One region of the Pseudoalteromonas spongiae UST010723-006 genome, then DNA from elsewhere that is predicted to be linked to it. Evidence: predicted binding sites of a transcription regulator. Region 1 holds the regulator's gene; the other holds the start of a gene.
The links. Region 1 encodes MetJ, which represses methionine synthesis genes. Its sites were predicted from a motif close to TAGACGTCTAGACGTCTA; they were not measured.

Region 1 (15,404 bases):
ACTAATTTAATATCGCTGTCTTTTAATGGTGTAAGCGTTTTAGCGTGCAATACAGGGTTACCTAATCGCGCGAGTTGTTGCGCTTGCTGCTGGCTAATTTTATTGTATTTAACCGCCTTCTCTACTTTACGTGGGTCGGTACTGTAAACGCCTTGAGTATCTGTCCAAATTGTAACACTGCTGGCATTGATATATTTACCAAGCAAAGTCGCACTGTAATCGCTACCATTACGGCCTAGCGTCACCGTGTTACCCACTTCGTCACTTGCGATAAATCCTGTCACCACATTAAGTTGGTCGCTCTTTAATGCCTGGCAGCGTGCAGTATTTTCTTGATGCTTAAGATTATTTTGTGCAACAACAAATAGCTTTCGGCTATCAAAGTGAGTCGCAGCAACCCCTTGCTTATTTAAATAATGCGCAAGTAAACGGGCAGACCACAGCTCACCGTGAGCAAGCAACCACGCCTGCTCTAACTCTGCACAGCCAGCACGTTGAGAGATTGCATTAATATCGTCAATAAAGTGAGCATACACTTCACTTTTATCACCTAATAATTCAGAAACCAGTGCGCATTGGTGATCTTTTAGTAACGCAATTACCTCACCAACACCTTTATGATCTTGATTGTGATAACACGACCACAAGCGCACAAGCGTATCGGTCGTTTTACCTGCAGCAGATACAACTATGGCATCGCCATACGCTAGTTGCTGACAAATATTGGCAACTGCATGGTAGCGCTTGGCACTGCTTAGGCTTGACCCACCAAATTTATATACTTGTTTTGTCATTTAAGTAATCACCACAATGCAGGTCGTGCAGCGCAGCATTGAGTGCTTTTTTCTCCACCAGCAGCGACGTCTTTGTTAATTGTTTTTGCGAATGCTTGTTCAAGATCTGCGATTAAATCTTCAACATCTTCAATACCAACAGAAATACGAATTAACGTATCGTTAACGCCTGCTTTAATTCGTGCTTCAGGCGCCATGCCGGCGTGTGTCATGGTAGCTGGGTGACAAATTAAGCTCTCTACACCACCAAGTGATTCAGCGAGGCTAAACTGTTCTACACTGGTTAAAAATTTAGCCGTATCTTCAATTGTGCCTTTAATACTAAAGCTCACCATGCCACCAAAACCTTTTTGCTGTGCTTTTGCTAAGTCATGTTGTGGATGATTTTTAAGACCTGGGTAATAAACTTTCTCTACATGCTCACAGGTTTCTAAGTAACGTGCGATGGCAAATGCGTTTTCTTGGTGCTGTTTAATACGCACATTTAAAGTACGAATACCACGCAGCGTTAAATACGCATCAAATGGCGCACCTGTAATGCCAATATTATTTGCCCACCAAGCAAGCTCTTCACCTAACTCCGCAGTGCGGGTAATAACCACGCCACCGACAACATCTGAGTGGCCATTGATGTATTTTGTGGTTGAGTGGATAACAATATCTACACCAAATGAAATTGGGTTTTGTAATGCTGGAGATAAAAACGTGTTGTCAGCTCCTACTAACGCCCCTACGGAGTGAGAAACTTCCACTACTTTAGCAATGTCAGTTAAACGTAAAACTGGGTTACTTGGCGTTTCAATCCACACTAGCTTAGGTTTAATTGCTTTAATCTGCTCGTAGCAAGACGCTTGTGTAAAGTCGACAACCGCTACTTTTAATAAACCGCGTTTTTCCAAGCTCGTGAATAAACGGTAACTACCGCCATAGCAATCATGAGGAATTAAAATAGTATCTTCTGGTGTTAAGATTTGTGTGCATAAGTGAACAGCAGCCATACCTGTTGCAGTTACAATACCCTTTTCACCGCCTTCTAGCTTAGCAAGCGTATCAGCCAAAATATCACGATTAGGATTGCCGCTACGGCCATAATCATAATCACGCTTTTTATCAAAATCGGCGAACGAATAAGTCGTCGATAAATATAACGGTGGAACAACCGCACCATGATGCTTATCTGCGGTAATGCCATTGCGAACAGCAAGGGTTGTTTGTTTGTTCTGCTTCATAACTCTGCCACTTAGATGTTTAGACGTCTAAAAGGTTAAACCACCAAACAATGGAAGTCAAAACTTTTACACGTCTATATAGCCAAATAAATGATATTTGACTATATATTTTAAAACGATAAAATTTTGCCTCTTAATATACAGGCTATCGTCAAAATTAAATCGTAACAGATATAGGCTAGTACACTTTATGGCAACTGAATGGAACGGTGAATATATTCACCCATATGCAGAACACGGTAAAAAATCAGAACAAGTGAAAAAAATTACCGTATCTATCCCACTTAACGTATTGAAAGTACTGACAGACGAGCGCACTCGTAGACAAGTAAATAACTTACGTCATGCAACCAATAGCGAACTACTGTGTGAAGCATTTTTGCATGCGTTTACTGGTCAGCCATTGCCTGACGATGAAGATCTGAGAAAAGATAACCCTGAGCATATTCCGCAAAGGGTAAAAGAAATTCTTGCTGAACGCGGCTTACCGGTTCCAGAGCTTGAAGATGAATAAAAAAAACCTCAGCAATTGCTGAGGTTTTTTTTTGCTTTTAATCAAGTTAAAGCATGTAGTTTTCTGGTATTTCAATCTGCGCAACGCCTGACTCAACCGCGGCTTCTGCAACAGCACGCGCTACACGCGGAAGTAAACGTGGGTCCATTGGCTTAGGAATGATGTAATCTTTACCAAATTCAAGATTTGATTCACCAGACGCTGACAATACCTCTTGCGGTACTGGCTCTTTAGCAATTTCGCGAATCGCATTTACCGCCGCAATTTTCATTTCGTCATTAATCGCTGTTGCGCGCACATCAAGCGCACCACGGAAAATAAACGGGAAGCATAATACGTTATTAACTTGGTTAGGGTAATCTGAACGACCTGTAGCCATAATTAAATCATTGCGCGCAGCATTCGCCACTTCCGGTTTAATTTCAGGATCAGGGTTAGAACACGCAAATACCACTGGCTTATCTGCCATTAATTTTAGATCTTCAGGAGCAAGTAAGTCAGGACCTGAAACACCCACAAATACGTCAGCTTCTTCAATAACATCTTGTAAGGTGCGCTTATCTGTATTATTCGCAAACAACATTTTGTATTCATTTAGGTCATCACGACGCGTATGAATAACCCCTTTTCGATCAAGCATGTAAATGTGCTCACGTTGTGCACCACATTTAATTAATAGCTCCATACACGCAATTGCTGCTGCACCTGCACCTAAACATACAATTAATGCATCTTTTAACTTTTTACCTTGGATCTCTAACGCATTCAGCATGCCCGCCGCGGTTACAATCGCGGTACCGTGTTGGTCATCATGAAATACTGGCACACTACAACGTTCAATAAGCGCTTTTTCAATTTCAAAACACTCTGGCGCTTTAATATCTTCCAGGTTAATACCACCAAAAGTATCTGCAATATTTTCTACAGTATTAATAAAGTCTTCGGTAGTACGGTGCTTAACTTCAATATCAATTGAATCTAAACCAGCAAAACGCTTAAATAATAACGCCTTGCCTTCCATAACTGGTTTTGATGCAAGCGGTCCTAAATTACCTAAACCTAAAATTGCAGTACCGTTTGAGATAACAGCGACCATATTACCCTTTGCAGTATATTTATATGCATTGTTCGGATCTGCTGCGATCTCACGAACCGGTTCAGCAACACCAGGACTATAAGCTAATGCAAGATCATTAACTGTCTCTGCTGGTTTGGTTAATTCGATGCTGATTTTTCCAGGAACGGGTTCAGAATGGTATTGTAGCGCTTTTTCTCTTATGTCAGACATGCGTGCCTTATCCTACGATGTTAAAAGTGAGAGATACTGGTTTAATAGTACGGCATTTAGAGTAAATAGAAGTTAAATGCGGTTATATCTTAACCTAAGACCATAGTTGAATTTACAACAATAGGCTTGTGGATATTTTCTGCTAAATCATTACCAGATTGAAGTTAATTCAGATCCGACCAGATTCACAGCCATCTATTTTTTACACTCGACAGATACTATTTTGCCAACAGATAGTAAAAATAATGAATATTGAAGCTATCTATAATCCAGTATATAGCCATCTATTTAGAATAAAAAGACATAGAAAAACCATATAACATGACAAAAATTCATATTAAATTTTAGATACAAAAAAAAGCACCCTTAGGTGCTTTTTTGAAAGAACTAAAATAGCTCTTATTTTTTGCTTGAAAGCGCGCCAAAACGCTTGTTGAAGCGATCAACACGACCACCTGTATCAAGCACTTTTTGCTTACCAGTGTAGAACGGGTGACACTCTGAACAAACATCTAAGTGAATGTCTTTACAAAGAGTTGAACGCGTTTCGAATTTGTTACCACAAGAACAAGTAGCATTGATTGCTTCGTACTTAGGGTGGATACCTTCTTTCATAGTAAACCTCTAATTAGGCCGCATCGCTCTCCAAACCCGAAGTCTGGCACCATACGTTGTTAAACAAAAATATATAGGGCGCGAATTCTAGCCAACTAACATGCCAATAGCAAGATCTTTAACCATCTTCAGATAAATTTTGTTTAACACTAGCCGCAAACACAATGCCATGATTTAATTTCCACAAATACGCTCTAAAAATAAAAGTTGAATGACTACGCCTGTTGTTGCAGAAATTGCCTTAAATGTACCGCTTTACCGTAACTTTGATTACCTCGTTGAACCTCAGTTTCAAACTAATATTGCGGTGGGTTGTCGTGTTGCAGTTCAATTTGGTCGTCAGCAACTTGTCGGCATTGTTGTTGCGTTAAAATCAAATAGTGAATTTCTCGATAAATTAAAACCTATTTCACGTTTAATTGATAACAACGCGATTATTGATCGCCATATGATCAGCCTTATCGAATTTGCGAGTCATTATTACCAAAACCCGCTTGGAGAGTGCTACCAAGTTGCACTACCAACTTTGTTAAACAAAGGCGAAGCAGTTGATAAGTCTGCAGTGCCTATCATTAAACTGATCGATGAAAATACATCAGTGAATGGTAAAAAACAGCGCCAACTAATCGAGCATTTAGTTGATTCGGGCAGTACGCCAGTTACCGAATTGAGTGCGCTCGGGTTTAGTAGTGCAACCGTTAAATCACTGCTGGAAAAAGCGATTATTGAGAAAACGGTTGAATACAATCGTGATTGGCAATCAAAACCTCTCGCAATCGACGATAAACCCAAACTTAAGCGTGAACAAGCCATTGCACTTGCAGCAATTAATCAAGCTACAGGCTATACCTGCTATTTGCTTGAAGGTGTAACTGGTAGCGGAAAAACAGAAGTTTATCTACAAGCTTTGGAAAAGCCATTGCAACAAGGTAAACAAGCGTTAGTACTGGTACCCGAAATTGGCTTAACGCCACAAACCGTCAACCGCTTTCGCAGACGCTTTCCTAATGTGCCTATTATGCTTTGGCACTCTGCAATGACGGATAATGAACGCCTATCAACTTGGCGTGCAGCACAAACTCAAAGCGCTGCCATTGTAATTGGCACCCGCTCTAGTGTGTTTTTACCATTTGCCAAACTCGCGATGATTATTGTTGATGAAGAGCACGACTTGTCATTTAAACAGCAAGATTCACTACGCTACCACGCCCGTGATTTAGCTTGCTTTCGCGCTGCTAAACTAGCGATTCCATTAATCTTGGGCAGTGCAACACCGTCGCTTGAAACGATTCATAATGCCACAAATCATAAGTACCAACTGCTTACATTAACTGAGCGAGCACAAACACAAAGCGATAATCAGTATGTGCTACTTGATATGCGAGGGCAGCATCAACAGTCAGGTCTTGCACTTGCAACGCTTGATTACATCAAAAAAGAGCTTACGAAAGGTAAGCAAGTTATGGTGTTTTTAAATCGCAGAGGTTTTTCGCCTAGTCTTATTTGCCACGAATGTGGCTGGTTAAGTCAATGCCAACGCTGTAGCGCCAATGCCACCTATCACAAACATATTCGCAATTTAATTTGCCATCATTGCGGAGCGCAAGAGCATGTGCCAACACAATGTCCAAGTTGCGGTAGTACGCAAATTATCCCCGCAGGACAAGGTACAGAACAAGTTGCTGAGTTTTTAGCTGAAAGCTTTCCCGACACCCCAATCACCCGAGTTGACCGCGATTCAACCCGTAAAAAAGGCAGTTTAGAAAGCGCACTGCACGACATAAACAAAGGCGAACCGCGGATTTTAATTGGCACCCAAATGCTTGCTAAAGGACATCATTTTAGTGAGGTGTCGCTAGTCGTCATTATGGACGTAGATAGCGGACTCTACTCTTACGATTTTCGCGCTACAGAGCACCTAGCCCAATTAATTACCCAAGTTTCAGGTCGCGCAGGGCGTAGCGGTGAAGCCGGCACGGTATTACTCCAAACACATTTTCCAGAACATCCGCTATTACAAGACCTAATCAATAATGGCTACCAAGACTTCTCCCGTTATGCTTTGCGTGAACGTGAAGAAACCTTGCTACCCCCCTACACTAGTCTTGCAATCATTCGTTGCGAATCGCACAAGCTAAACGACATTAATAATTTTTTGTACGACCTTATTCCAGAACAACTGCCTTCTGGTATACAATTGCTCGGACCTGTTCCTGCAGCACTTGAGCGCATTGCAGGCAAATACCGCTACCAGCTCCATATTCAAGGTAATGAGCGCAAAAAATTGCACTTATACCTACATCAACTTGTTAGCTACATAAGTCAAAGTAAGCTAGCAACAAAGGTCCGCTGGAGTATCGATATCGACCCAGTTTCAATGGCATAAGAAAATAGTAAACAATGGCCCAAAGAGATTACGTAAATAAAAAACGTGCCCCTAAAAAAACAGCCCCAAGCAAACGCCCTTTTCCTGTTGCTGCGTTAGTAGCCGCGGTTGTTTTAGTGTCGGCCGGTATTTATGGCTTGTACTTTATTACCACTAATAGCGATGTAAAAGCATCGCAGCAAAAAGTTGCCAAAGAACAAACAAAATCACCTAAGCCTAAGCCGAAAAAGCCCGATTTCATTGAAGAAATTGAGAATGCCAACATTGAAGTTGAAGTTACAGAGCAAGAGCAAAAAGGCCCCTACTATATGCAATGTGCATCGCTACGCAATCGTGATGATGCGGAAGCGCTAAAAGCACAAATTGCATTTAAGACCGGCCTCATTGCCGATGTAGACCGTACAGAAGGCAAAAATGGCGTATGGTATCGCGTAAAAATAGAACCATTTGCCACCAAGCGTCTTGCTGAAAGTGCGAACAACCAAATTAAACGTGCGCGCATTTCTCGCTGTCGCATTTATTTAATGCCTAAGTAACACAACTAACACAAATTCAAGCTTGGTAGCTTTGTTTTGCTACCAAGTTCCCCCGCCAAGCCTTGAAATCCTTTGTTTACTCCCCATATCAATAACAATTGAAATTAACAGATTAAACCTAAGGTTTATTTATGACTACGATAGTTTCTGTGCGCCGCGAAGGCAAAGTAGTGATTGGCGGTGATGGCCAAGTTTCACTGGGCAACACAGTAATGAAAGGCAATGCAAAAAAAGTGCGTCGTCTTTATAACGGCAAAGTACTTGCCGGATTTGCGGGCGGTACAGCCGACGCTTTTACACTATTTGAACGTTTTGAAACCAAACTCGAAATGCATCAGGGCCACTTAACCAAAGCGGCTGTTGAAATGGCTAAAGATTGGCGCACCGACCGCGCATTGAGAAAGCTCGAAGCGCTACTAGCCGTCGCAGATGAAACTGCATCACTTATTATCACAGGTAATGGCGATGTAGTGCAGCCTGAGCACGATCTCATCGCTATTGGCAGTGGCGGCAACTTCGCCCAAGCATCAGCAACTGCATTACTTGAAAACACCGATTTAAGTGCGCGCGAAATTGTAGAAAAAAGCCTAAAAATTGCAGGTGATATCTGCGTTTTCACTAATAACTTCCAAACCATTGAAGAGCTGGGGTAATTAAATATGTCTGCAATGACACCAAGAGAAATTGTACATGAGTTAGACCAGCACATCATTGGTCAAAACAAAGCTAAAAAAGCCGTTGCGATTGCCCTTCGTAACCGCTGGCGTCGTATGCAACTTGACGAAGCTCTGCGCAGTGAAGTTACGCCAAAGAACATTTTAATGATTGGCCCAACGGGTGTAGGTAAAACTGAAATAGCACGCCGTTTAGCAAAACTAGCTAATGCGCCATTTATTAAAGTTGAAGCAACGAAATTCACTGAAGTAGGTTACGTTGGTAAAGAAGTTGAAACCATCATTCGCGATCTTGCTGATATTGCAGTGAAGATGACACGTGAACAGCAAACCGAAAAGTACAAGTTCAGAGCAGAAGAAGCTGCAGAAGAGCGCATTTTAGATGCCTTATTGCCACCAGCAAAAGACGCATGGGGCCAAGCGCAAGAGTCTGAAAATAATACAACACGTCAAGCATTTCGCAAGAAATTACGTGAAGGTCAATTAGACGATAAAGAAATCGAAATTGATGTTTCTCAAGCACCTGTTGGCGTTGAAATTATGGCACCTCCAGGCATGGAAGAGATGACTAATCAGCTACAAAGCATGTTCCAAAACATGGGTGGCGATAAAAAGTCTAAGCGTAAACTAAAAATTAAGGACGCGTTTAAGCTACTTACGGAAGAAGAAGCTGCAACGCTAGTAAACCCTGAAGAGCTAAAAGAGCAAGCGATCAATGCCGTTGAGCAAAATGGTATTGTGTTTATTGATGAAATAGACAAAATCTGTAAGCGCGGTGAATCATCAGGTCCAGATGTAAGCCGTGAAGGTGTGCAGCGCGACTTACTGCCACTTGTTGAAGGTTCAACAGTAAATACTAAACACGGCATGGTTAAAACTGACCACATCCTCTTTATTGCATCAGGTGCGTTCCAAATGGCAAAACCGTCGGATCTAATTCCTGAACTACAAGGTCGTTTACCAATTCGCGTTGAACTAGAAGCGCTTACCTCATCTGATTTCGAACGAATTCTAACTGAACCTCACGCATCGCTTACAGAGCAATATCAAGCGTTAATGGGTACTGAAGGTGTTAACGTTGAGTTCCGTGACGACTCAATCACTAAGATTGCAGAAGCTGCATGGCAAGTAAATGAAAAAACCGAAAACATCGGTGCACGTCGATTACACACAGTTATGGAACGACTAATGGAAGAAATTTCATATGATGCGAGCGAAAAATCAGGTGAAAGCCTGATTGTAGATGCAGCCTACGTTGAGCGTTTCTTAGGTGAATTAGTTAAAGATGAAGATTTAAGTCGTTTTATCTTATAATTTGACTCGTCTTTTATAACAATAGAAAAGGCGCTTATTGGCGCCTTTTTATTTGGGTATTTTATGTTAGTTTCTAAATTACATTATCATCGTGTTTCAAACTTGCTTGATGTGCATTTTGACGGGCAAAGTCAGCATACTTTTACACCTGAGTTTTTGCGCGTTCATTCGCCTTCTGCAGAGGTGCAAGGCCATGGCAAAGCGATTTTAGTAACCAACAAAAAAGACGTTGCAATACAGGCGATAGAGCAAGTAGGTCATTATGCTGTACGTATTATCTTTAATGATGGCCATAATACCGGGCTTTACAGTTGGGACTATCTGTTTCACTTAGCTCAAAATCATGATTCGCTGTGGCAAACATACTTAGCCAACTTAAAACAAAGCAAAGCGTCTCGCGACGCCTTGATCCCAATAAAAATTACACATTAAATTTTTCAATTGCTCGGTGCAGTACTTCAGCCTGAGTTGACACTTCTTCACTGGTTTGCGCATTAGTTTGCGCATGTGTAGCCGCTTGCTCCGCAATATCACGAATTTTAATAACATTTTTATTCACTTCAGACGCCACCTGATTTTGCTCATCAATTGCCGTGGCTATTTGCGTACTCATATCCATAATGGTTTGTACATCTTCACTAATTGAATAGAGCAAGGTCCCAGCTTGTACCGCTTGCTCTGAACTTGAGCTCCCCTGAGTTTTACAGCGCTCCATTACACTTACAACCTCTTGCGTGCGCTGTTGTAATGTCGAAATAATACTTTCGATTTCTTGTGTTGAATCTTGTGTTCTTTGTGCCAGCGAGCGTACTTCATCAGCAACTACCGCAAAGCCGCGCCCTTGCTCACCCGCGCGCGCCGCCTCAATCGCCGCATTAAGTGCAAGTAAGTTAGTTTGTTCAGCGATACCACGAATAACATCAAGCACAGAGCCAATAGTTACCGCATCTTGCTCTAGTTGAGTTACTACATCAGATGCATGCGTAAGTGAGTTAGTAAGCTCTGAGATACGTGCTACTGTAGAATCAACTTCTTGTTTACCTTGCATTGCACTTTCATTGGTCGATTCTGCTTTTTTAGCTGCAGCCTCAGTATTGTGTGAAATATCTTGAATGGTTGCCTGCATCTCAGTCGCGGCAGTAGCCACCATATCCGCTTCATGTAACTGTTCTCGCATGCCATCACTGGTTTCAGCAGTGGTATTGGCAAGGTTTTCTGTTGCAGAGTTTAAAATACCAAGTGCTTGCTTAACTTCAAAAATTAAGTTCTTAAAGTCATTAATAAAGGAATCGAAATCGCCTGTCATACGCGCAATTTCATCTTGACCAGCGCTTTGTACACTGCGCGTTAAGTCATTGGTGCTACGTATTGTATGAATTATGTCGCAAACCTTATTTACAGGTAAAATAATCGACCGGCTGGTCATGTAAACTAAGGTCATTACAACCACTGTCGATAGTACAAAAATAATGATTGCTACTGTTGAAGTAAAATCGGCACTTTGCTCAATTGCCTCTTTTGTTTCAGCTGTCATTCGGTCAACCAAGACGTCGCTTTTCGCGACACTAGCAGCCATTTTCCCCAAAGCTCCTGACTCTAAGTCCAGGCCCAGTGCCTCCTGTGCTGATACCAATGCCGAGAATTCTCGTTGATAAGTGTCAAGCAATGTTAGTAATTCAGAGCGATAACTCGAATCGAAATCAGCCTGCTGAATATTACTTTTAAAAACGTTTATATTGTTGTTAAAGCGCGTTAAGTATTTCTTATCGAGACGCAACATAAAGTCTTTTTCATTGCGACGTAACTGCAGCATATCGGCAAGTAACTGATAGTTGTTTTGTTTTTTTAGCAAGGTCTCTACCTGATGAACTGCGGCTCTTAAATTACCGTAGGCTGCATCTTTCGGGTGCAAACCAATACGCCTCTGTAGTGCAACTACCTCGTTAAAATCGGCATTATATTGATCGATTATGCCGTTCAAACCAGCTAGCGTTTTGGTTGATATATCAAGTTCTTGCAGAAGCTCGTTTAAGTTACTTGATTTATTTTTCAGTAACTTAAACTCATTATCGAACAACTCTAACGAATCGACATTTTTATAAAATAGAAAATTCTTTTCATGTTTGCGTAAAACACCTTCATGAATAGCCAGTTCTTCTGTTAACTGAATCGCTGTATTCAGTTTAAGCATCACTGACGCTTCATAGAGAATCACTAGCAGCAATATAAACATTGCTGCACCCACAAAAAAAGCATTTAACTGTAGCCGAGCTTTAATTGTTAAGCGTTGTAGCAGCTCCATATAAACCTCTGTTTCATATAATTTTTAGAAAGCTTATAAAAGTATAGATGCTATATAAAATTGTGCTAAAAGTAGATTAGCTTGCAAACGTAGGAAGCTGAATGTTTTGCCATAAGTTATCTGACAAGGCTTTCACATCACTTGCACCCGCTGCTATCCAGTCGGTTAACGGGCTAGGATCGCTTGGAAAGTTAATCGCCTGTTTGTTGTTAACCGAGAGCCAATCATCCACTACATCGGCATTTAAGCAAGACATACTAGTAGCAAGCCCAGCATTAACTAAGGTAAATGCATTTGACGCTTGCTCAAATTGGCCATCGAGCGGTTTTAGCAGTAACTTTTTACCATAACGCAGCGCTTCACTTGATAACTCAAAACCCGCGTTACCTATCGTGCCAGAGGCAGAGACCAAATCATTTAAAAAACCAACTCGACACGGTGAGCGCAAATGAATGTGGTGATTAATGCTTTTATTACTTAACTGTGGGTGATAGCAATAAAATTCGTATTCAGGAAAATGCTGTAATAACGCAATGATCTTCTTAGGATCCTCAAAAGGTAAATATACTAAGATCTTATTTTCAATAAAGTTGTCTTTTTGCCAGCTTTTAACTGGCTCAATAAATGGCGGAATAATATTTTGATGATACGGAAACCAATGAACGCCCAAATAACAATCAGCAGGTGCAAACAGCTTTAAACCCAAACGCGTTAACAAGGTCGCCCCTTGCGACGGTACTTTATTTGATAAAAAAGAGGCTTGGTGACTAATGCCTATGCAAGGTACTTTAGCAAGTTTCGCTGCCCACGCTGAGATGGGCTCAAAATCATTAATAACTAAGTCATAGCCCGATAAATCAAATTTTTTAACGTCGTGAATAAATTGACCAACGCGAATATTTTTAAGGGTTTTGAGCTTATTTACACAGCCGTTTTCGATGGCAAAAGTAAAACCTTCTCGTGTTTGGTAGTCATTAAAGTCAGACATATCAAAATACTTATTTGCAGGTCGGCCGCTAAAAAAGTAATCCACTTTAATACTGCTTTTTGCGAATGACTTAGCCATTGCCCGAGCACGTGTAATATGCCCATTACCAGTACCTTGAATGCCATATAAAATTTTCATAATGAAGCTCCGAAAATACCTACAAACGCAAACCCCGTACCTAGTACAGCGCCTACAATAATGTCGCATGGATAGTGCACACCAAGCATTACGCGTGACAATGAAATGGCAACTGCCAACAACAATACGTAACTAAATTCAGGAAAATACCAAGTAATAACGCAGGCAAACAGCCATGCAGCGGAGCTATGTCCTGATGGCAAACTAAAACGGTCACTTGGCACCACAAAGCCTTCGACAATCGACTGGCTGGGCCTTTCACGCTTTAAGGTGTTTTTCAAAAAGAAGTAAACAGGTCGCTCTACTGAAAACCCTAAAACTAAAGCAAATAAAGCTAACTTGCTGGTTTCAGTATCAATCAAGTAGCATGCAGCCCCAACAAGTAAATACAAAAAGCCATCTCCCAATTTTGACACCGCTTTTATGACGTATAACCTACGTTTAGACGCTTGGTGATTAAACAATTTAAAAAATGCTTTTCGGTCTAACTGTGAAATGGTTTGCATAGCAATTCTCGATTGCAAGGAGTTAGTTTGACTTTAGATTCGCTACGTAACAATCAGGTGACAGTTTCACGTAATTAAGATGGTAATTTGATGACCTATTTATGACAGCCAATAAAAGAGGCTATTTGTCGGAAGTTATATCCAGTTTAGCTCATTGCGGGCCATTTATAGAAACCTAAACATCAATAACTTAAAACACTAGCTACAACCCACAGTAAAACCTAGCGAACATAGATAAATCATTTACAAAACCATACGAGATCAATTGTATTAATCATGCTGCAGGGTATACTGAGAAAACTATTTAAGCCCTTGGAGCTAATATGGAAATCAATACATCAGACCTGTGTGATCAGTTTGCTGATAGCATCGACGTACTAGAACCTTTGTTTGTTAATTTTGCTGGCGCAACTGCTTTTGCTGGTCAAATTACCACAATAAAATGTTTTGAGAACAATCAACTTATCCGAGAGACTTTGTCACAGGATGGTTCAGGAAAAGTACTGTTAATCGATGGAGGCGGCTCTACGCGCCGCGCATTAATTGATATTGAACTTGCTGAACTTGCACTTGATAACAACTGGGAAGGATTGGTTGTTTACGGCAGTGTTCGCCATGTTAGCGACCTTGAAGAGCTTGATATTGGTATTCAAGCAGTAGCATCGATTCCAGTAGCGGCAGACAGCGAAGGTTATGGTGAGTTAGGTGCTCCGGTTAATTTTGCAGGTGTGTCTTTCTTTGAAGGAGATTACATCTATGCCGATAGCACGGGCATCATTCTTTCTGCTGAAGAGTTGTCGATTGATTTAGATGAAGATGAATAAGCTAAAGATATATACCGAGCAAAGCATTGCTGATTTATGTCAAGCGCGCGCAGGTGAGCAGCGCGTTTGGCAAAGTATTTCGTTTATAAATCAGCAACAATCAATTGAAAATGCACTCGCCGATGCATCTGCCTATGGTATTAAATACGTTCTTGTTGGCATTCCGGAAGATATTGGCCCTCGCGCCAATTTAGGTAATGGTGGTGCCGAACTTGGCTGGCAGGCCTTCCTGAGCAAGTTTTTAAACTTGCAAGCAAACCAATTTATTGCCAGCAATAAAGTACTGTTACTTGGTGAAGTCGATTGTGCCGATATTATGAAACGCGGCAAAGGGCTAAGTAACAAAGTACCAGCCGAACTCGATACACTGCGCACACTGTGCGGTGAAATTGATGATATCGCTAGTCCAGTATTACAAATGATTTTTGATGCGGGATTAGAGCCAATCGTGATAGGTGGCGGACATAACAATTGCTACCCTATTATCAAGGCACTAAGTGAAAGTACGCAACAAGCCTGTTGCGCCATAAACTTAGACCCTCATGCTGACTTTAGAGCCACAGAAGGCAGACATAGTGGCAACGGCTTTAGTTATGCACATCAGCAAAACTACTTACGTGATTATCACGTAATTGCTATGCACGAGTTAAAGAACAATCAAGCCATCATTGACCGTATGCATGATGCTGGGTTTTCTTACGATTCTTATCAAGCAATTAAGGTAAGACAAGAGCTTAGCCTGAACGAGGCAAATAAAGCCGCACTTGCACGAATGCAAGGCTATCAATTACCTATGGGAATAGAGGTCGATGTTGATAGCATTTCTTATATGCCTGTCAGTGCCTTTACCAATTGTGGATTAGCAGTATATGAAGCTGAGCAATTTGTTTATCAATTAGCACTAAACCCATACACCCGCTACTTGCACCTTTGTGAGGCTGCACCAAGCGAGCATGCTAATGGTGTAAACCAGGGTATGAATGAGGCCGGACAAATCTTAGCAGCACTTGTTACCAGCTATTTAAGTGGTCGCGAAGCTTAGTTTGTTTACAATACAAAATGAGCGCCTAATAAGGGCGCTCACCGTTGGCAAGACGTTTTTGCCACTGCTTTAACCATCCCAACAAGCCTACATTCGGTAATGGTCTTGAGAATAAATAGCCTTGCGCAGCATGGCACTTCATACTATTGATATAGGTATATTGAGTTTCAGATTCGATCCCCTCACACACCACTTTTATACCTAAGCTATTACTCATATCAATAATGCCGCTTAATAAGCTGCGCGTATTTACA
Region 2 (15,404 bases), 320 kb from region 1:
GTCGATAGGTGCACTGTTAGCGCGAGCTGCTTCAAGTGTTATTGGTTTAGAGCGAGGACGTTTACGCGCTTGTTGCTCACGTACTTTTTCATACTCAGCCGTGGTTTTTGCTAAAAACTCCGGCTTTTGCGTTTTGCTTAACAAACTTGACGCCACACCAACCGCACGCGAAGCATTATTTACATACACCACACCTTTGTCATATTCCGGCTCAATTTTAACCGCCGTATGCGCTTTTGATGTGGTTGCACCTCCAATTAATAAAGGAATATCAAACCCTTGGCGCGTCATTTCTTTTGCCACATGAACCATTTCATCAAGCGATGGTGTGATCAGGCCAGAAAGACCAATAATATCGACTTTTTCTTCAATGGCGGTACGTAAAATGGTTTCTGCAGGAACCATTACCCCAAGGTCGATAACTTCGTAGTTATTACATTGCAGTACAACACCCACAATGTTTTTACCGATGTCGTGCACATCACCTTTCACGGTAGCCATTAGGATTTTTCCGTTGGTTGCGCCCTCTTCTTTTTCCGCTTCAATGAAAGGGTCTAGATAGGCAACCGCGCGCTTCATTACCCGCGCCGATTTAACAACCTGCGGTAAGAACATTTTACCAGCACCAAATAAGTCGCCTACTACGTTCATACCGTCCATTAATGGACCTTCAATTACTTGAATTGGTTTATCAGCTTGCTGGCGTGCCTCTTCGGTATCTTCGTCAATAAATTCGGTAATACCTTTAACAAGAGCATGCTCTAAACGTTTTGCAACAGGCCAGCTGCGCCATTCTAAATCTTCTTTTTTCGCTTCAACGCCTTGCCCTGAGTATTTTGGCGCAAGTTCAACTAAGCGCTCACCCGCTTCAGGGTCGGTATTTAATACTACGTCTTCAACTGCATCGCGCAGTTCTTTTGGAATATCATCGTAAACCGCAAGCTGACCGGCATTAACGATACCCATATCCATACCCGCTTTAATCGCGTGATATAAAAACACCGAGTGAATGGCTTCACGCACCGGGTTATTACCACGGAATGAGAAGGATACATTTGAGACACCGCCCGACACTTTACAGTGCGGTAAGTTTTGTTTAATGCGGCGCGTACCTTCAATAAATTCAACGGCGTAGTTGTCGTGTTCTTCAATACCCGTAGCTACCGCAAAAATATTCGGGTCAAAAATAATGTCTTCAGGCGGAAAACCTAATTGATCTACTAAAATACGGTACGAACGCTGACAGATTTCAAATTTACGGTCGGCCGTTTCTGCTTGACCTGTTTCATCAAAAGCCATGACAACCGCAGCTGCTCCAAAACGCTTAATGATTTTAGCTTGCTTAATAAACGGCTCTTCACCTTCTTTAAGTGAAATTGAGTTAACGATTGCCTTACCTTGAATGCACTTCAAGCCCGCTTCAATGACATCCCACTTCGACGAGTCGACCATAATCGGCACGCGAGAGATATCTGGCTCTGACGCAATTAGATTTAAAAAGCGTACCATTGCCGCTTTTGAATCCAACATGGCTTCATCCATGTTGATATCAATAATTTGCGCGCCGTTCTCTACTTGCTCACGGGCAACCTCGAGTGCGGTTTCGTAATCTTCTTCTAGGATTAAACGTTTAAAACGGGCTGAACCCGTAACATTGGTACGTTCACCAACATTGGTAAATACTGCTGTACTGCTTGTCATGTTTGCTCCTAGTTTAAATTACAGGCTTCAAGGCCAGCTAAGCGCATACGCACTTCAAGTTCAGGTAATTGGCGCGGTGCTACATTTTTTGTGCCTTGATACATCGCATTAATATGCTCAGGCGTGGTGCCACAACAGCCTCCAACAATATTAATAAAGCCCGACTCAGCCCAATCAATAATCTCTTTTGCCATTTCGTCCGCTTCTAAATCGTATTCACCAAATTCGTTCGGTAGGCCTGCGTTGGGGTGAACCGACACAAAAGTTTCACACACACGCGATAACTCTTCTACATATTGGCGTAGTAAATCTGGCCCAAGGGCACAGTTAAGGCCAATTGAAATAGGCTTAATATGACGAATAGAATTGTAGAATGCCTCGGTTGTTTGGCCCGATAAAGTTCGGCCCGATGCATCAGTAATGGTGCCTGAAATCATTACGGGTAAAGTAACGCCTACGCGCTCGAATGCTTCTTCTACTGCAAAAGCCGCTGCTTTTGAATTAAGCGTATCGAAAATAGTCTCAATCAGAATTAAATCCGCACCACCTTCAATCAATGCCAGCGTTGATTCAATGTAAGCTTCAACAAGAGCATCAAAGGTAACGTTTCTAAAGCCAGGATCGTTTACATCTGGTGAAATAGAGCAGGTTTTTGATGTTGGACCAAGCACACCGGCTACATAACGCGGTTTAGTTGGGTCCTGTGCTTCAAATTCATCACACACTTTACGCGCCAATTTTGCCGATTCGAGATTGATTTCACGGCTTAAGCTTGCCATTTCATAATCTTCCATTGAAATGGTAGTCGCGTTAAAGGTATTGGTTTCAATAATATCAGCGCCTGCCGCAAGGTATTCACGGTGAATTTGTTCAATGATCTGTGGCTGGGTTAAACTGAGTAAGTCATTATTGCCTTTGACCAACACATGCCAATTTGCAAAGCGTTCACCGCGGTAATCTTCTTCTTCCAGTTTGTATTTCTGGATCATGGTGCCCATTGCACCATCAAGAATATGAATACGCGCTTTTAATGCAGCGGTTAATTGCTGTGATTTATTCGGCATAGTTGTTAGTCCTTACGTCTTGGCTGACTAAATTAATATCGTATGGCGTGGTTTGATAAACGTAGTAGTTTAACCAATTTGAAAATAATAAAAAGGCGTGGCTCTGCCAAGTTTTACTTGGTTTGGCGCTGGCATCATCATTAGGAAAATAATTATTTGGCTTAGGCGCATTCTGATCTTTTTCTAGGTCGCGTAAATACTCTTTATTCAAAGTATCGGCATCGTATTCTGGGTGACCAGTTAAATACACCTGCGAACCTGATTTATTCTTAATTAAAAACGCACCGACCTCTGGCGATCCGGCAATGACTTCAAGCTGGCTGTGGTTTGCAATATCAGCTTCATTAATATGACCATAGCGCGAATGTGGCACTAAGAATTCATCGTCAAAACCGCGTGTTAACGCTGCGTGTTCAAAATAGCGTTGATGTTTAAACACACCACAGAGCTTTTTCGCTTTAAGTTTTCGCTTTAATCCATAGTGATGAAATAGCCCTGCGTGAGCGGCCCAGCACGAAAATAAGGTAGAAGTAACATGCTGCTCAGCCCAGTCGAAAATCTCTTCCAGCTCTTGCCAATAAGCAACATCACTATATTCAAGGTGTGCCAATGGCGCACCAGTCACAATCATGGCATCGTAGTTTTCGTTTTTAACTTCTGAAAAATACTTATAGAACATATCAAGATGTTGCTCAGAGGTATTTTTGCTTCGGTGAGTATCTAAACGCAGTAACTCCACATTTACCTGCAGCGGTGAATTAGCCAGTAAACGAATAAACTGTACTTCAGTCTCCACCTTGTTTGGCATCAGGTTTAAAATGGCTAATCGCATCGGGCGGATCTCTTGTGTTTGCGCACGGCTTTGTGGCATTACAAACACATTTTCTTGCCTTAATGTATTAATAGCGGGCAATTGATCGCGCACTGTGATTGGCATCATTTAATCCTTATTACTATGGTAAATTGGGTTTAACCTGACGCTAATTATGAACGGATAGCCAGAAATATCAAGCTCTAGATGTTTAGATGTCTATTTGAGATTAAAGTGAAAAATACGCCAACCGTACTCCTACCGATAAATCTATCTCTCATTTCATAATAAGTGCTTCGTAAAAGTCACCATTACGCACCCATCGTTTAAATCAACTTTTAACTAATGCATTTGATTTTAATAATTTTTTACATTTTTCGAATAACAAATGTTGCGACAAATAAAAAACACAATTAAAATCAAATAAAAATCAATATCATTTACATTATAATGAGCTTTTTAGCAATTATCCCAATCTGGCTTGGATGCCTAGCCTGTTACTTAGGCAGTGAAAAACAACTACCGCTTAATAAACCAATGAACAAATCTATTGCCAATTTTTTATTAGTTATTGGTTACTTTATTGGTGTTGCTATTTTCTCTGTGTCTTTTGCGCTTACATCTTCGTTACTGGCGGCCTTTGTCGCATTAATGCTTGCGCTGGTAAGCCATACAATTTTAAGCACTTATACAAATAACATTTGGCGTTTCAATACAAGCGTTGTGGCATCGCTATTGGTATTAGCGGGGGTGACCTATGTGGCCTAAAACACTGATTGGCTTCTTTTTTGGTCTATTACTATCCATTTCTATCGTGCTCAATTTAAATTTGATTTTGCCATTAGCAGAAGACGTTAGACTTATTTCAGGGCTAGTGTTGGCATTTCCTATTTGGGCGGGCGTACTGGTGTGGAGTTATGCATTCGAAAAAGCACGCAAAGCAGCCAAAAACATTAGCCTTGTGCTTATTCCCTCTTGCTTACTCAACGTTGTTCTTTTGATGAGTCAATAATAATGAATAATAAAACTCTGAAATCATTAACTAACGCACACGCATGGATTGGTCTTGTTATATCTATCGTGTTATTCATCGTATTTTTTGCTGGTTCAATTAGCTTATTTCGCGAAAACATTGTGGCATGGGAAAAGCTACCAATACATGTAAATCAAACTGTATCCACAAACTCTCAAAACGTAAGTTACGATAACGCTATTGCAACCATTAATAAGCACTATGATGTATATGTCGATCACAGGTTTTATTTATTACCGCCAACAGAACATTCACCGTATATAGAAGCTTACTTTGCAAAAAACATTGAAGGTACGGATCCCGAAACAGGAGAAGATCATAGCGATGTGCATATTATGCTTGATGCACAGAGCGGCGAAATTATTGGTAATGCCGATACCATGGATTTCGGTAACTTCGTTTACCAACTTCATTACAATCTAGGCCTTGGCCGCATTGGCTTATATTTTGTTGGGATCATTACCCTGTTCTTTTTTGTTGCGGTGCTTAGCGGGTTATTTATTCATTGGCGCAAGCTTTTCAAAAACTTCTTTCAATACCGTAAAGATGGCAATAAAGATAAATGGTTAGACGCGCATAATATTATCGGCACCATGGGTCTGCCGTTTCATGTGATGTATGCCTTCACCGGATTAGTTTTTAACTTAGTGATTGTCTACCAAATTTCTTATGCCCTTGTGCTGTACCAAGGCGACCAACAAAAGCTACTCGCGGCAGCGGGATTTAACGAACCCCATATTGATATCATCGACAACAAAATGGCGATGAACGGCATCGACAGATTGCGTGCAATGGCAGCAAAAGACATGGATAACGCAATCATTGATCGAATTATGATTGAGCACTTTGGCGATGAAAGCGCCGTCGCGATTTTTACAGGTCAAAAGCAAGACAGGTTTGCCACCGAAACCGCAGTACATTACCAACTAAGTAATCAACAACAAATCTATCTTACTAAAGACAATTACGACAATGCCGTTCGCAGTGGCTTAGGTGTAATTGCCCGTTTGCACTTTGGTGATTTTGCTGGCTACGGTTTACGGTTAGCTTTCTTTTTGCTCGGATTAGCAACCTGTTATGTAATTTTAACCGGCAATTTAATGTGGCTAGAAAAACGTGCAAAACAGCGTAATCAAAGTCAGCGTTCACTTAATTTTGTCACGCGAATGACAAGCGGTGGCTTTATTGGCTTTATCTTTGCCATTGCTGTGGGCTTTAGTGCCGCACGAATAATACCAATTGAGATAACAACGCGTGCAGAGATTATCGAAAACAGCGTATTTGCGTCATTTTTGCTGGTGTTAGTCCTTGCGCAATTAATCAAAAACAACGCGAAATTCAATCAATATTCATTGCAGCTGAGCGGCGCAATATTTGCCCTTGTTGTCGTACTTGATTGGGTTTTACTGCCTAGCGCAACAGCACAACAACTCGCAGAACACAAATTTGATGTTGTGATTACGCAAAGCATCTTACTACTGCTCAGCGGTATTTGCTTTTTTGCAGCAAAACAAGTGGCGAAAAAAAACGCGTTTAAAAGCACTCAAACACAACCAAGTGTTACTAAATTAACTACTCAATAAATTATTCACACAACTACATTCTAAAAAGGACAATATGTTTACTGTTAAACGTAGAACCAATGCTGTAACGGCTGCAGTAAAATATGCACTAGCGACCAGCCTAATTGTTTCACCATTAACTATGGCTGAAGACGATAATGATATTGAAAAGATTATTGTTACCGGCCAAAAAATTGACCGCACTTTGCAAGAAACCCCTGCCAGTGTAGCCGTAATCACCAATAAAGCACTGGAAGAGCAAAAACTTAATAATCTTTACGATGCCCTATCAGTTGTGCCTAATGTAACTGGTGAAGTTGGCGTGGGTGGCTTTACAATTCGTGGCATTGACTCTTTTAACGTATCTGGTGGTGGTAACAGCTTTTTAACCAGTGTTTATGTTGACGGTGCGCCGTTGCCAATGCGTGAGATTCAACAAGGCGGTTTTTCTACTTGGGATGTGAGCCAAGTGGAAGTCTTACGTGGCCCGCAATCTACACTTCAAGGTCGCAACGCCCTTGCTGGTGCAATTGTTGTGAATACCTACGACCCAGCATATGAATACAGCGCTAAAGGGCGCGTAATTTTAGGTGAAAACGGACAACAAGAACTTGCTATTGCCGCTGGTGGTAGCTTAATCGATGATGTATTAGCATTTCGCTTTACCGCCGAAGACAGAGACTATGACGGCGTTATCGAAAATATTGCGCGCAACAACGAAAACTCAGATTTTTCAAACTCAAACCTGTATCGTTTTAAACTACTATTTGAACCGATTGAAGATTTTTCAGCGATTTTAAGTTACAGCAAATCTGAAACAGAAATGGGCGTTGTATGGGCAGACGCACACCCAAGTTACAATAAAGATTACCGTAAAGTAAACTTTAATGATCCAACATGGGAATTTACCGATTCAGACTTAGTGGTATTAAATCTAGATTACTACATTAACGATATTTGGTCGGCAACAGCAATCACAACTTATTCAGATATGCAGTATGGATACGAGTGGGATGGTGATGCATCGCCATTACCGATTGCACAACTGCACGATAAACGCTCTGACGAAACATTAACGCAAGAGCTAAAACTGACATTTGAATACGATAATTTAAAAGGGATTATTGGCGCGTATTATTCAAATTTAGAAGTAAAAGATAAAGCGATTGGTAATCGTAGTGCCAGCTTTAATCAACTTGGCGTACCAACATTACTGATCGCTGCACCAGAAAATGGCGGGTTAGGTTTACCACAGGCGATTGCCGATCAAGTATTAGCATTGTACGCACCGGTTGACCCTGTACTGCTTGATACTTATTCAAATTTATATCGTGAAATTACCAACACCGCAGTATTTGTTGATTTTACTTACAGCATCAATGATCAGTTTGATGTGTTTGCTGGCATTCGCTGGGACCAAGAAAAACAAGCCAATGCAACTGAGCAAGCCTATGGTATTGGTAATGCACACTTGTTACCAAACCCAAGCGACTATGCAGCAAACCCGATGTTTGCCCAACTTGTAGCTGGTATCAATGCGAAGCTGCTTAATATGGCAAGTCAAGCGTCACAAAACGAGCCTTTAACGTCTAAAACATTTAACGAAGTTCTGCCGAAATTAGGCGCAAGTTACCACCTAACCGATAACATCACCACCAGCTTTACCTACCAACAAGGTTACCGCTCTGGTGGTGTAGGTACCAACTCAGCGCGAGCGACACTCTTTACCTACGACCCTGAGTTTACCGATAACTACGAGCTTTCACTGCGCTCAACTTGGCTAGACGGCACCTTAGTGACGAATGCCAACGTGTTCTATCTAGATTGGCAAGATCAACAGGTCAGCGTGCAGCTGTCGGGTAATCAATACGACAGAGAAACCACGAATGCAGGTAAGTCGACGGTACAAGGATTTGAATTTGAATTGTTCTACTATCCAACCAATAACCTAACGCTAAGTGCAGGCTTTGGCCGTGCTAAAACAGAGTTTGAAGAGTTTTTAGTTGCTATTCCAGGCGAACCGACGCTTGATTTAAAAGGTCAGTCCTTTGCGGACTCACCTGAATGGACTGCAAATTTAGCCGCAAGTTACCACACTGATTTTGGTTTATACCTATCTGCTGATGCAAACTATCAAGACAGCGCGTTAGCCGATACCATGTATCAAAACAGTAATGAAATGAAAAACCTGTGGGGCGAAAACTATGTGCCACAAAATGACGCGCGTACATTAATAAATGCACGTGTTGGTTATCAGTGGGAAAATTACGATATTCAACTATCAGCGAAAAACCTAACAGATAAAGTGTATGACGCACGTGGTGCGCGCACCAACAATAAAACCCTTGGCCAACCTCGCCAATTAAGTTTAAGTTTCACTGCTAGCTTTTAAGCGCGTGTAACTAACTTGCAGGGGAAGTGATTAACACTTCCCTTTTTTACATTAAGTGTTTAACTAATAGCGGTTTACCACGGCTAATTTGATTTGCTTGCGCTAAAAACAACTCAGCGGTGGCCATGGCGTCGGTAAGTGCATTATGACAATTGTATTCAGGTAACCGATAGCGCTCGCGACAATTGCTTAGGGTTAAGCTATCTTGCGCAATTACATGCCCTTGGCGAGCAAGGCGTTTATGTTCGATATTCATAGTATCGAGTATTGCTAAAGGCTTGTGCAATAAACCCGCTTTATTAAACGCAATACGTAAAAATCCCCAATCGAGCTGTTGGTTATGAAATATTAATATTTTATCGTCGAGTAGTTCATTTAACGCTTTAAGCGCCTCATTTAACGGTACACCTGCCGCAATCGTTGTGTTATCAATGCCGTGAAACACTGGGCTTTGATTTAAATTACTCACCTGATTATTAATAAAGTGCTGACATTGACCAATTTGAATGCGTTGATGACTAATTGGCACCCATGCAATCGAGACAATTTCATCTTGTTTTGCATTAAGCCCGGTTAACTCTAAATCAATAACTAAATAGTCCACCTTAAAACAGTTACTTTTTAGGATGTCATTATCTTTTTCGGGTAACACAAAAAAGCGCTTAATTGATTCAAGTATTCCCATCATAAACTGCCTCTAGCAAACTTAAAGGCGGCCGCTTGCTGTGCTTGCTTAATTAAATAAAACGCCTCTTTTAATTGGTGGCGTTCCAGTGAGGTTAAATCTTCTGGGTCGATACAATTAGCCGGTAACCCTTTTTGCTGTAACTGCACGTTTAAACGCAGCTGCGTAAGGTAGCGCCAACAATCTTTTAAATCATAAATATCCGTTTTACTCACTTGCTGTTGTTTAGACAACGCACTTAAGCGCTCTAAGGTATTAGCAGCAGTAACATTATGATGCAGCGCATAAAGGCGAACAATATCGTTAATAATTGCCACACCACGCTTTTTTAAATCAATATACGTATGTTTTTGCTTATCTTTTTCTAATTTAAACTGATTAAATAAACCGATAGGTACCGAGTTAGTATTAATATCCGTTGCCATTGAGGCAAAAAATATCTGATTTTTAGTAGTTGCTAATATGCCTTTACTAAATTCTTCGAACAAACTTTCAGAGCCATCAACAAAACGAATATCAAAAAAGATTTTGCAGTTTAAAATAGCCTGCGGCGATGGGCTTTTAATCCATGAGCCAAATTGATTTAACCATGCAGAAAGCCCCATACGACAAGCATCACGACTTGCCATAATACCACCTGGGCATTCTTTAATACCGCACGCAATTAGGTTGTCACAAACAAACTCACCTAACGCTTTAAAGTAATCTAGCTCCGTTTGCGACAGGTTGTCTGGCAGCAATAAACCGTTATCTTGATCTGAATGTAATGTTTGCTCTTCACGTGCTTGTGAACCAAAGCAGATCCAACTAAACGGCGTTGGCGCTGTGTCATTTTGCGTTTGAAATAATTGAATTAAACGCGTCGTCATGGCATCGGTGATACCGCTAAGTAATTTACCAATTAAGCTTGTATCTTCTACTCTGTCTGAAAACCCTCGCAATAACTCGGGCACTTCCAATGCATAGCGCTTAATATCTGCGACACTTTCAGCTTTATAAATACGGCCAATAAGTTGTACTGGGTCAGATTTTTGCTGGCGCAATAAATCGGTTGCGGTGATCATACCCAAGGGTTGATGTGATTCATCAAGCACAGGTAAATGATGAATATTTTGCTTTAGCATTAAATGAAATGCAGAAAATACACGGTTGTGCTCAAATACATGCTTTGGCTTTGTGGTCATAATGGTTGCAACCACATCGTTCGGGCTACGCCCTTCTGCGAGCACGCGGTTACGTAAATCGCGGTCGGTAATTACTCCCACCAGCTTGTTATTTTCAGTGATCATAAGCGATGAAACACCAAATTGACTCATGGTTTTGGCGGCATCGCTAATTTTAGTTTCAGGGCCTGCTGTAACGGCACCTTGCTTCATAATTTCACTTATGCGTTTGCTCGACCAATCATCGCTGCGCTTTTTATAATTCACACTGAGCAGGCGATTAGCATGAGCACGCACAAAATGCTGTGCAAATGCTTTATAGTGTTCGCGCAGATAATCCCAGTGAGTTTGACTAAGCAGATATACAATGCCTTCGTTTTGCACTTCTAATCGATTGCTAATTGGCTCGCCTGTTAATAGCGATGGGTAGCCAAAATAATCGCCTTCAGATAAACGCGCAACCACTTCACCACTGCTATCTAAAATATCGTACAAGCCAGAGCGAATTAAAAATAAGCAGGGTGCATTTGAGTTTAGCCATTGGTTTTGGTTTTCTGGTGTTAAATAAACCGCTTCAAGGCTTTTAATAAAGTACTCAGTGGCACTGGATTCTAGGTCACTAAACGGTGCTTGCGCTTTAACAAAACGTGCTACTTCATTAAGCTCTAATGCCATGGTTACTCTCCTTAACTGTGTACAGCCTCAAAAAGGTGCGCTTTATCATCCCTTAAGGCAACTCACCTCTGTCATTTGACTCTAGCAGAGCAATAAACAAAAAAAAGCCCGACTATAGTCGGGCATTGAGTTTGATTTTTGATTTAGCTCAAATAGCTGGTTGATTAGTGAGCATGCGCTGCACTTGACCCTTTCGGGTTACGAATATCTTCAACCATTTGCTGTACTTCTTCTGGTGTTTCAGTGGTGACTTTCTGAACAGCAATTGCAACTGCGAAGTTAACTAGCATACCAATCATACCGATACCCTCAGGTGAAATACCAAATAACCAGTGCTCAGCAGAGTTAAGCTCAGGGCTTACGAACTTAAAGTAGATAATGTATGCCGCAGTAAAACCAATACCACAAACCATACCGGCAATCGCACCTTCTTTATTCATACGCTTAGAGAAAATCCCCATAATAATTGCTGGGAAGAAACTCGCCGCCGCTAAGCCGAAGGCAAATGCCACCACCGAGGCCACAAACCCTGGCGGGTTAATACCAAAGTAAGCTGACACCGCAATCGCCACCATCGCAGCAAGACGTGCTGCCATTAACTCTTGTTTATCGCTAATGTTTGGCTTAAAGGTACGTTTAAGTAAATCGTGCGATACCGAAGTCGAAATAACCAATAACAGACCTGCTGTTGTTGATAATGCCGCTGCAATACCACCCGCTGCTACTAACGCAATTACCCATGCTGGTAAGTCAGCAATTTCTGGGTTCGCTAGTACCATGATGTCGCGGTCAATCTTCACTTCGTTAGCACTGCTAGGATCTTCAATTTTACCTGCAGAGTACTGCATTTTGCCGTCGCCATTCTTATCATTGAATGTAATTAGGCCTGTACGCTCCCAGTTTTTAACCCACGCAGGTGCCTCTGCGTACTCTGTACCGCTACCGTCTTTACCGTTAATTGTATCAATTAAGTTAACACGAGCGAACGATGCAACCGCAGGAGCTGTGGTGTAAACAATTGCGATAAATACTAATGTCCAAGCCGCTGAAATACGTGTGTCTTTTACGCGAGGTACAGTGAAGAAGCGAACGATTACGTGAGGAAGACCCGCAGTACCTACCATTAGTGCAGCAGTAATTGCGAATACATCGATCATCGATTTAGACCCTTCGGTGTATTGGGCAAATCCGAGTTCGGTACTGAGTCCGTCTAGTTTATCAAGTACATACATTCCCGACCCGTCAGTTAATGTTGCACCAAAACCTGTTTGCGGTAGTACGTGACCTGTCATCATCAATGAGATAAAGATAGCTGGCACTAGGTAAGCGAATACTAATACACAGTACTGCGCTACTTGCGTATAAGTGATACCTTTCATACCACCTAATACGGCGTAGAAGAATACGATTACCATACCAATGTAAACACCAGTTTCAATATCTACTTCTAAAAAGCGAGAGAATACAACACCTACACCACGCATTTGGCCTGCAATATAAGTAAAGCAGATAAAGATTGCACAGATAACCGCTACCGTACGCGCTGTTTGCGAGTAATAACGGTCACCAATGAAATCTGGCACAGTGAATTTACCAAACTTGCGTAAATAGGGTGCTAAACAAAGAGCTAGTAAAACATAACCACCGGTCCAACCCATTAGGTAAACACCACCATCGTAACCTACGAACGAGATAATGCCCGCCATTGAGATAAACGATGCCGCACTCATCCAGTCAGCTGCTGTAGCCATACCATTTGCCACAGGCGGTACACCACCACCGGCAACATAGAATTCTTTCGTTGATCCCGCACGCGCCCAAATTGCAATGGCGATATACATTGCAAAGCTTGCACCTACGATAATAAAAGTTAGCGTTTGAACGTCCATTATTATTCTCCTTACTCGTCAACGCCGTACTTTTTGTCTAACGCAGCCATCTTGTATACGTAAACAAAAATCAGGGCAACAAAGGTGTAAATGGCGCCCTGCTGAGAGAACCAGAAACCTAATTTAAAACCAAAGAAACGGATTTCGTTAAGCGCATCGACAAATAAAATGCCGCAGCCAAACGAAACTACAAACCAAACGGCTAGTAGTTTTATTACTAGCGAAAGGTTTTCACTCCAATATGCTTTGGCTTGATCATTATCTTTAAAAGCCATTTTTATATCCCCTAGTCATGCAAAATTGCATGTTAATTAATCGTCATCATTGACTCTAGCAACGCACATAAAAGATTAAAGTGCGACCTTAGTCGTAACAATTTATTAACTTAACAACCTACTAAAGGTAAAAATTGACCACAATTTAAACGAAAGCGAGTAAAAATAAGGCTTTAAAGCACATTAAAGTTACGTTTACGTAAACGTAACATCCTATTTTCCAATTAGGTTAAGACATTAGTCGAACATCGCCATTCATAATGGCATTCAGCCTGTAAATTCAAGCTGTTGTGGTAATTGTGATTGAGATGCACAGTTTCATTAAAAAGTGATAAATTAGCGTATCAATTAAAAAGAATAACAAGAGTAACCATGACAATTGCGCTAATTTTCGTCGCTTTGGCCTATGTTGGCATTCTATTTTGGCTTGCTAATTGGGGGGATAAAACCACACCGCTCGCCAAGAAAATTAGTCACCACCCCTTTGTTTACTCATTTGCTTTAGGTATTTACTGCACCTCTTGGACCTTTTATGGTGCTGTAGGCACAGCCGCTAATTCAGGTTGGAGTTACCTCCCCATTCTATTGGGCCCTGCACTGCTGTTTATTTTAGGTCACGGCTTTTTGCGCAAGATGATATTGGTTAGTAAAAAACAAAATATCACGACCATTGCTGATTTTATTTCTGCGCGCTACGGAAAACGTCAGCTCACAGCAATTTTAGTGACCTTTATTGCACTGCTTGCAACGATTCCTTACATCGCACTGCAGCTAAAAGCACTTAGCACCAGCTTTGTATTGCTGCAAAGCGACAGCGAAATATCTGGCAGTATGATGGCTTTAATGGGCACCTTGATTATGGCAATTTTCGCCATTTACTTTGGAACACGCAAAGTGGATGTAACCGAATATCGCTCAGGTTTAATGTTGGCAGTAGCCTTTGAATCAGCTGTTAAACTGCTTGCGCTCGGTGCGGTTGCGGGATTATCGTATTATGTTTTTACGCATTACCAAGATGGCATGTGGGATTACTTTGTTACCCAAATCGCCTTTGGCCAATGGCAAAAAGAAGACTTTTTTAGCTTCAACTTTGTCGCGCAATCATTAATGGCAGCCGCTGCGGTTATTTGTTTACCGCGCCAATTCCATGTAACCGTTGTCGATAACCAAGATATTAGCCATTTAAAAACCGCACGCTGGGCATTTCCACTATATTTATTACTTACAGCGGGCATTATTATTCCAATTGCAACCGCAGCAATGCACCCTCAAATTGGTGGTAATGTTGCAGCCGACAGCTTTGTACTGGCACTACCCCTTGCTCAACAAAGTACCTTATTATCAACGTTTGTATTTATCGGTGGTCTGTCAGCGGCCATCGCCATGATTGTAGTTGCTACGCTTACACTGAGCACCATGATCTCAAACGATGTTGTTTTGCCGTTAATGCTACGTCGTAAATTTAAACGTAATCTGATCACCACCAGCTATAAACGCCGAATTTTATTAACGCGACGTTTTACCATTGCGGTTATTTTAGGGCTTTCTTACCTTTATCAACAATTGTTCGGCAACCAAGCTGCTTTGGCGAGTATGGGCCTAGTGGCATTTTCGTTGGTGACTCAATTAATCCCTGCGGTTGTCGGTGGTCTTTATTGGCGTAAAGGCCACGCCTACGGGGTTTACGCTGGCTTGCTAGCGGGGTTTGTCTGTTGGTTGCTGTTTTTAATGCTACCGCTATTTGAGGGTGCGGTAACCACTAACACCGCTATGCAACAAAGTGTTATTACCCAAGGTACGTTTATCGCGCTGATTGCCAATGTTGTGTGTTATATCGCGTTTTCATTGGGTGCCAATGAACGTTTAGTCGATAGAATACAGGCAGCTGCGTTTGTGAAGCCAAAAGAGCAGCTAAGGCTTGCTAAACATCACAGCAAACAAATTAACGCCACGGTGTACGACCTTAAAGTACTGTTACAAACCTTTTTAGGTATTCAGCGTTCTAAGCAATTAATTGTGCGTTACACCATGCGACACGATTTTGCTGACGATAACGATACACCGACAACTGACTTTGTCGATTTTTGTGAAAGAGCCCTTACCGGTGTGCTCGGCGCATCGTCTGCACGAGTATTAATTGGCGCGGTAATTTCT

Region 2: a site for MetJ is predicted at 3,781-3,798, ahead of PSPO_RS11220 (homoserine O-succinyltransferase). Genes of this name have one in related genera too.

Annotation. Positions count from the first base shown of each region.
Region 1 covers NZ_CP011039.1:2,735,985-2,751,388, forward strand. Annotated here, with positions in the region: gene metL (bifunctional aspartate kinase/homoserine dehydrogenase II) at 1-794, opposite strand, end outside; gene metB (cystathionine gamma-synthase) at 803-2,023, opposite strand; gene metJ (met regulon transcriptional regulator MetJ) at 2,214-2,537, shown strand; gene PSPO_RS12635 (malic enzyme-like NAD(P)-binding protein) at 2,584-3,825, opposite strand; gene rpmE (50S ribosomal protein L31) at 4,225-4,440, opposite strand; gene priA (primosomal protein N') at 4,652-6,826, shown strand; gene PSPO_RS12650 (SPOR domain-containing protein) at 6,841-7,362, shown strand; gene hslV (ATP-dependent protease subunit HslV) at 7,494-8,015, shown strand; gene hslU (HslU--HslV peptidase ATPase subunit) at 8,022-9,350, shown strand; gene PSPO_RS12665 (gamma-butyrobetaine hydroxylase family protein) at 9,414-9,782, shown strand; gene PSPO_RS12670 (methyl-accepting chemotaxis protein) at 9,772-11,652, opposite strand; gene PSPO_RS12675 (MJ1255/VC2487 family glycosyltransferase) at 11,729-12,778, opposite strand; gene PSPO_RS12680 (phosphatase PAP2 family protein) at 12,775-13,284, opposite strand; gene rraA (ribonuclease E activity regulator RraA) at 13,608-14,108, shown strand; gene PSPO_RS12690 (formimidoylglutamase) at 14,101-15,150, shown strand; gene PSPO_RS12695 (GGDEF domain-containing phosphodiesterase) at 15,176-15,404, opposite strand, start outside.
Region 2 covers NZ_CP011039.1:2,417,523-2,432,926, forward strand. Annotated here, with positions in the region: gene metH (methionine synthase) at 1-1,701, opposite strand, end outside; gene PSPO_RS11215 (homocysteine S-methyltransferase family protein) at 1,710-2,765, opposite strand; gene PSPO_RS11220 (homoserine O-succinyltransferase) at 2,755-3,702, opposite strand; gene PSPO_RS11225 (hypothetical protein) at 4,027-4,344, shown strand; gene PSPO_RS11230 (hypothetical protein) at 4,334-4,588, shown strand; gene PSPO_RS11235 (PepSY-associated TM helix domain-containing protein) at 4,591-6,192, shown strand; gene PSPO_RS11240 (TonB-dependent receptor) at 6,227-8,563, shown strand; gene PSPO_RS11245 (3'-5' exonuclease) at 8,610-9,248, opposite strand; gene PSPO_RS11250 (putative nucleotidyltransferase substrate binding domain-containing protein) at 9,248-11,086, opposite strand; gene PSPO_RS11255 (sodium:solute symporter family protein) at 11,251-12,975, opposite strand; gene PSPO_RS11260 (DUF4212 domain-containing protein) at 12,987-13,250, opposite strand; gene PSPO_RS11265 (PAS domain-containing hybrid sensor histidine kinase/response regulator) at 13,623-15,404, shown strand, end outside.